One region of the Pseudomonas sp. 4CAES_32.4 genome, then DNA from elsewhere that is predicted to be linked to it. Evidence: riboswitches for the same ligand, from Rfam matches in the RefSeq annotation. Region 1 holds a riboswitch; each other region holds the start of a gene.

Region 1 (2,318 bases):
GACCCACCGCCATCGCTGGCAAGCCAGCTCCCACAGTTTTTGCGAAATGCCACCCACCCCAGCCACACCATAAATCCTTGTGGGAGCTAGCCCTGCTAGCGATTGGGTCAGCACCAACAACATCTCCATTCACTGACCCACCGCCATCGCTGGCAAGCCAGCTCCCACAGTTTTTGCGAAATCCCACCCACCCCAGCCACACCAAAAATCCCTGTGGGAGCTGGCTTGCCAGCGATTTGGCCAGCACCAACAACATCTCCACTCACTGACCCACCGCCATCGCCAGCAGGGCTGGCTCCCACAGTTTCCGCGAAATCCCACCCACCCCAGCCACACCAAAAATCCCTGTGGGAGCTAGCCCTGCTAGCGATTTGGCCACCACCAACAACATCTCCATTCACTGACCCACCGCTATCGCTGGCAAGCCAGCTCCCACAGTTTTTGCGAAATGCCACCCATCCCAGCCACACCAAAAATCCCTGTGGGAGCTGGCTTGCCAGCGATTTGGCCAGCACAGCCAACATCTCCATCACTGACCCACCGCTATCGCTGGCAAGCCAGCTCCCACAGTTTTCCCCGAAATGCCACCAACCTCAGCCACACCACGCCCCCCTGTGGAAGTCTGCAGCCAGGCAAGTTGACGAACGGTCTGTCGGATGTTCAGATGCCGGCCTGTTTCAGGTGCCCCCTGCCGCCGTGCTTGGGGTGAAACGGGAAACCGGTAGGTTCTTTTTGAACGAGTCCGGTGCTGCCCCCGCAACGGTATGCGCGTGATGCTTTCGATACACCACTGTGGCCAGACGGCCATGGGAAGGTGAAAGCCTCGATACGCGCGAGCCCGGAGACCGGCCTGGAATTTCGTTTGGCAAAATCCTGCGGTGGGCGGGCATGGGCCGGTGTCGGCGTGTGCGCGATGCCTTCTCTTGCATGCTCTTCTGCGAAGATCCTTTTCGAGAAGACAATGATTCGACCTTTCTACACCTCTGCTCCGACCCTCTTGTTCAGCTGCCTGTTCAGCCCGGTTCTGTTGGCCGATGACGCGCCGCTGGAACTCAATCAGCAAATCGTTTCCGCGCCGTCGGTGGAGTCCACTACCGTCGCTGACATGGCGCACTACGGCAGCAAAGTCGAGATCGTTACGCGCGAGCAGATCGAACGCGCCGGGCCCAGTGCCGACGTCAGCCGCGTGATGCAGATGTTCATTCCCGGCCTGTACGTCGCGCCGAAAAACGGCCCGTTCGACTACGGCACCTATTCACTGCTAGGTGGGCGCAATGACGACACGCTGATCCTGCTCGACGGCGTGCGCCTGAATAACCGGCTGTACGGCGGCCTCTATCTCGACACCCTGCCAGCCAACGCCATCGAACGCATCGAAGTGCTCAAGGGTGGGCAAAGCCTGTTGTTCGGCACGCAAGCCGTCTCCGGTGTGATCAACATCGTCACCCGCAGCCCGCAGTCGCGCAAAGCCGCCGGTGAGGTGAACGTCGGTGTCGATACGTTTGGCGGCACCACTGAAGATGCACGGGTCGAGAACATTTTCAGCAATGGCTTCGGCGATCTCGGGTTGCTGGCGTACGTCAGCCACAACGTCTCCGATGGCTACCAGCCCTATCGCAACAGCGAGATGAAAAACGTCACCGAAAAGAATCGCGCCTACGAAGTCACCACGTTTGGCGGCAAGGCAATTCAGTCGTTCGGCGATGATTCGCGCCTGGAATTGTTCTACCAGTACGCCGACGCCAACCTCGATTTCGCCCGCCCGGTCGACAACCACACAACCACCAACGACCGCGTACAGCAGATCGCCACGGCGACCTTCGAACAGAACGTCAACGAACGCCTGAGCTACTTCGTCAAAGGCCACATCAACGACTGGGACACGCGCTACACCCGCGTCAACAACGTCGAGGGCGGTGGCACTAAAGTCATCAACCACAACGACTATTGGGGTTTCACCGATTGGGGCGTGCAGGCCGAAGGCAAGGCTGAATTGTCCGGCGGGCATGTGCTGGTGTTCGGCACCGACAACCAATGGTTCAAGGGTCAGGACGATGTGCTGATCATCGACAACGACAAGGCCGAAGCCCACGCCGTGTACACCCAATTGCGCCCGCAAATCGACGCCCTGCCCGACTGGCACCCGAGCATCGGCATCCGCCACGAAGCCATGGGCGGCGGCGACAGTGCCACGGTCGGCATGCTCACTTCGCTGTACGACCTCAACGACAACTGGGCCCTGCGCGGCCAATACGGCACGGCGTACAAACTGCCAAACGCCGAGCAATTGTTCGTCAACGAACCGGGCGACGAGATCG
Region 2 (2,318 bases), 1.0 Mb from region 1:
GATGACGCCGGCGCCCACGCCGAGCAACGCGACCATCACCGCACCGGTCGAGGCGCCCGCAGAGATTCCCAGCAGATACGGATCGGCCAACGGATTGCGCAGCAGCGACTGCAAAATCACTCCGCAGGTCGCCAGCCCGGCACCGCAGGCAGCGGCGACCAGTGCGCGGGTCAGGCGGTAGTTCCAGACGATCCCTTCGTCAATGGGGTCGAGCACATAACCGGCGTCCCACAGTTTGTTGGCCAGCACTTGCAGGACCACGTCCGGTTTGATCGAGGTTTCACCGATGGCGACGCCGGCGACCACTGCTATCAACAGTGTCACCAAGGCCAGCAACGTGCGGATCAGGCTAGAACTCATTTCGACAGGTCATAGCCGTTGATGGCCGTGGCCAGTTGTTCCAGACCGTCGAACATGCGCAGGCTGGCCTGCATGGCCATGGCGTCCAGAATAATGATGCGGTTGTTTTTCACCGCGTCCATGTTGCGCGTCACCGGATCGCTGCGCAGGAAGGCGAGTTTCTTTTCATAGTCGTCAGCCGGGAAACGGCGGCGATCCATGCGGGCGATCACCAGGAACGTAGGGTTGGCTTTGGCGATGGTTTCCCAGCCGACGGTCGGCCATTCTTCGTCGGACTGCACGACGTTGCGCACGCCGAGGGTGCTGAGCATGAAATCGGGAATGCCTTTGTGCCCGGCCACGAACGGCTCGATGTCCATTTCGGCGCTGGAGAGCCAGACCAGGGCGCTGACGTCCTTGAGCTGTTTGCCTTGGGCGGTGGCGATGGATTTGGCCAGGCTGGCCTTGAGCTGATCATTGAGCTGCTGCCCGCGATCCTGCACATCGAAGATCTGCGCCAGTTGGCTCACGCTTTTGTAAATGCTATCGATGCTGAAAGGCGCCAGCCGCGTGCCGTCGGCACCAACCAGATTGTCCTTGGCTTCGCAATCGGAAGGCAGCAGATAGGTGGGGATTTTCAGTTCATGAAACTGCTCACGGGTGCCGACCGCACCTTGTGGGCCGACCATCCATTCCAGCTCCACGGCGACCAGTTCCGGGCGCTTGCCGATGACCGCTTCGAAACTCGGTTCGTTGTCGGCGAGGCGCTCGATCTGGTCGTTCTGCGCCTTGTACTTGTCCAAGACATTGTTGAACCACAGCGAGGTGCCGACGACTTTGTCCGCCAGACCCATGGCGTAGAGCATTTCCGTGCCGGCCTGGCCGATGGTCACGGTGCGCGCCGGCGCGTGCTGAAAGGTCAGGTGGCTGCCACAGTTTTCGATGGTCAGCGGGTATTGAGTGGGTGCCGCATGGGCCAGCGTGCAAAGACTCAGACCGGTAATGAGGGTGGCAACGCGAGGCAGCAGCATGGGGCAGTCTCCAATGGATCCGTACGGGGAGCGGGGAGGGTACGGATTGGAAACACACCATCGAACGCGGTTGGGGAAAACTGCGCAAGGCCGGCATTTGATCAAGAGACGCGCGGCACGATGTCCTTCCCGGACACCCCGCCGGTTAGTCAGTCACTGTGCCGGCAGGTCTCCTGACTGATGCGTCATCGCCTGGCTCCGGCCTTCCCGGGAGTCATCCCAGTGGCAGTCGTGGAGCAGGCTCAGCACCTACAGTTGCGGGGGCAGTTCCGATTGATGCTGTGCAAGCATTTCGGATTCCCTATTAATCCCGTGTGGAAACCGGCGGCGGCATGGTAGTCGATCAGGCCGCCGAAGGGGAGACGAATCTGTCGGGGCGAGGATTAATGCTGACTCATCAAACCGTGCAATACGCCCAGGCGCAGGCCCGGTTCGGACGGCACCATCTGCGCGATGCCGAACACTTTGAACGCCGCCAGCATCAGCACCAGCCCAGCGGGCAAGATGCTTTGGCGGTGGGGTTGCAGGCCGGCGAGCTTGAGTTGCCGGACGTTGTTCACTTTCAGCAGCAGCAACGACAGGCGCAGCAATCCACCGTAGGTAATGCCGTCCTGGCCGTAGTCGTTGAGACGATTGGCCTTGAGCACTTTGGCCAGCATGCGTGCGGTGCCGGAAGAGCCGATGGTCTGCTGCCAGCCTTGAGCGCGATAACGCCGCGCGACGTGTTCGAATTGCAGGATGGCGAAGCGTTCGGCGGCTTGCAGCGCGCCAGCGGATACTTCGCCGCCGCGAAAGAAGCGCGTACTCAAGGTGCCGCTGCCGATGGCGATGCTTTCGGTGAGCAACGGTTGTGAACCCTGACCGAGGATCAACTCGGTAGAGCCGCCGCCGATATCGACCACCAGGCGCATGTCCGCGTCGCTTGGCAGGGCGTGGGTCACGCCGGCG
Region 3 (2,318 bases), 140 kb from region 1:
TGCATTGTTTGAGGATCTCACCGTCGATGCCCAACTCGCCAAACTCATTGACGATCACCGCGATGCGACGGCCCTGCGCGTTGTCGAGCATATGGCGCAGCAGCGTGGTTTTGCCCGAGCCGAGGAAGCCGGTGACGATGGTGACGGGGAGTTTGGCCAGTGTTTTCATCGGTATGCCCTTTGGCAAGCGGCGGGCATACGGGACGAGAACCGGCAACGCGCGTGCGCGCCGGAAGCGTTCGCCACCGGATCACCCCGCCCGGTTGTAGTGAGAATCTGTGACGAGGCAGGTCTCCTGGCTGACGGTGTTCAGGCATGCGCCTGGCGTTTGCTGCGCCTTCCCGCTGGCTCATCGATTGAGCTGGCAGTGGCGTGGCAGCGAACAGCACCGTTCACAGTTGCGGGGGCAGCCGCGGCATTGACCGCGTTCCCTTCTTAGCTTCGGCGTGGGCCGAAGAACCTCGAATGCGCAAGGCTACGCATCGGGTGGTGGTGGGTCAATGGGCGTTGAGTTTTGGTATAGGGGGCATATCCGTTGCTGCGGGTGCTGCTACTGGCGGTTTCGCTCTTACAGCGAGTCACTTTTTCCAAACGCCGAAAAAGTGACCCGCCGTAAGGGCGGAACCCTAATCAGCAACACCCGCAGCAACGGATCCACCCCAAAAAATTGACCAAAACCCCACCCCCATGCTCTCCTACACAACTTGTTACGGGTGCCCTTCACAGGGTGAAACGGGAAACCGGTGAATCATGTGCTTTACTCAAGCCCATGTCAGTCCGGTGCTGCCCCCGCAACGGTAAGCGAGCGAAGCGTCAAAACCACTGTGCCAGTACGGCATGGGAAGGTGACGCTTGCAGGTCGGCCTGACGCCAACCCCTCGTGAGCCCGGAGACCGGCCCGCAACACACAGCCCGCATTTGTGCGTCGCTGAACATAACAAACCCGCGGTGGGCGGGCGCTGTTTGAACCCCTGCGTGCTCGACCCGCAGGGGTTTTATGCGCTCTATATCACCCGCTGACACTCCAGAGGGAAGCGCCATGTCGATCATCAGCAGCACCGGCAGCAACACGGACAAAATCGCCAGCACCACCACACTGAGCCAACGCCTGACCGCCGCGATCTTCGCGTCGATTCTGGGCGCCAGCCTGGTCTACTTCGCCGGTTTTTCGCACATCGAAGCGGTGCACAACGCCGCCCACGATACCCGCCACAGCGCCGCGTTCCCGTGCCACTGAGACCTGTCGACATGATCAAGCGTATTGCGCAAACCGCAGGGTTCACCGGTCTGCTGGCCGCCCTGCTCCTCACTCTGCTGCAGAGTTTCTGGGTCTCGCCGCTGATTCTTCAGGCGGAAACTTTCGAGAAAGCCGAACCCGTCGCCGTTCATGAACACGCCGAAGGCGCCATGGCTGGCCACACTCACGATGCCGAAGCCTGGGAGCCGGAAGACGGTTGGCAGCGTGTGGTTTCGACCACCGGCGGCAATCTTGTCGTGGCCGTAGGGTTTGCATTGATGCTCGCCGGCCTCTACACCCTGCGCGCACCGACCAAAACTTCGCAAGGCCTGCTCTGGGGTCTGGCCGGTTACGCGACCTTCGTCCTCGCGCCGACCATGGGCCTGCCGCCTGAACTACCGGGCACCGCTGCTGCTGATCTGGCATCGCGCCAGATGTGGTGGATCGGCACCGCGGCTTCGACCGCTGTCGGCCTGTCGTTGATCGCGTTCAGCCGTCACTGGCTGATGAAGGTCCTCGGTGTTGCCATCCTCGCTGTGCCGCACGTCATCGGCGCACCGCAACCGGAAGTGCATTCGATGCTCGCTCCGGAAGCCCTGGAAGCTCAATTCAAAATCGCTTCGCAGTTGACCAACGTGGCGTTCTGGCTGGCCTTGGGCCTGATCAGCGCCTGGTTGTTCCGCCGCAAAAGCGATGGTCAATACCACGCATGACCCATGACAGCGCAGCGCCGACCTTCGTCGTCGGCCTGGGCTGCCAGCGCGGCTGCCCGGCCAGTACGTTGCGTGCGCTGCTCGATCAGGCGTTACAGGCCCACCGTATCGAACTCCAGACCGTCAAGGCCTTGGCCAGCATCGACCTGAAACGCGACGAGCCCGGACTACAGGAACTGGCCGCACAATTAGCCCTGCCACTGCTGTACTTCAGCAGCGAAGAACTGGCCAATTATCAGCAAAGGCTCAGCCATCATTCACAGATCGCCTTCGAGCGAACCGGCTGCTATGGCGTTGCCGAAAGTGCCGCTCTGGCACTGGCTGAACAACTGATCCAAGCCCCGGCAAAACTGCTGATTTCCCGGCAG

What was found. Region 1 has a riboswitch for cobalamin ahead of AC3Y64_RS16035 (TonB-dependent receptor plug domain-containing protein). Riboswitches for the same ligand answer to the same signal wherever they lie in the genome.
Region 2: it holds a riboswitch for cobalamin, as region 1 does, so the genes downstream of both, AC3Y64_RS11710 (ABC transporter substrate-binding protein) here and AC3Y64_RS16035 (TonB-dependent receptor plug domain-containing protein) in region 1, are expected to answer to the same signal.
Region 3: it holds a riboswitch for cobalamin, as region 1 does, so the genes downstream of both, AC3Y64_RS15420 (CbtB domain-containing protein) here and AC3Y64_RS16035 (TonB-dependent receptor plug domain-containing protein) in region 1, are expected to answer to the same signal.

What each region holds. Positions count from the first base shown of each region.
Region 1 is NZ_CM176882.1:3,608,295-3,610,612, forward strand. It holds cobalamin riboswitch at 663-868, shown strand; gene AC3Y64_RS16035 (TonB-dependent receptor plug domain-containing protein) at 962-2,318, shown strand, end outside.
Region 2 is NZ_CM176882.1:2,590,507-2,592,824, forward strand. It holds gene AC3Y64_RS11705 (FecCD family ABC transporter permease) at 1-360, opposite strand, end outside; gene AC3Y64_RS11710 (ABC transporter substrate-binding protein) at 357-1,370, opposite strand; cobalamin riboswitch at 1,517-1,711, opposite strand; gene AC3Y64_RS11715 (Ppx/GppA phosphatase family protein) at 1,754-2,318, opposite strand, start outside.
Region 3 is NZ_CM176882.1:3,471,180-3,473,497, forward strand. It holds gene cobW (cobalamin biosynthesis protein CobW) at 1-169, opposite strand, end outside; cobalamin riboswitch at 269-479, opposite strand; cobalamin riboswitch at 695-916, shown strand; gene AC3Y64_RS15420 (CbtB domain-containing protein) at 1,040-1,237, shown strand; gene AC3Y64_RS15425 (CbtA family protein) at 1,249-1,950, shown strand; gene AC3Y64_RS15430 (cobalamin biosynthesis protein) at 1,947-2,318, shown strand, end outside.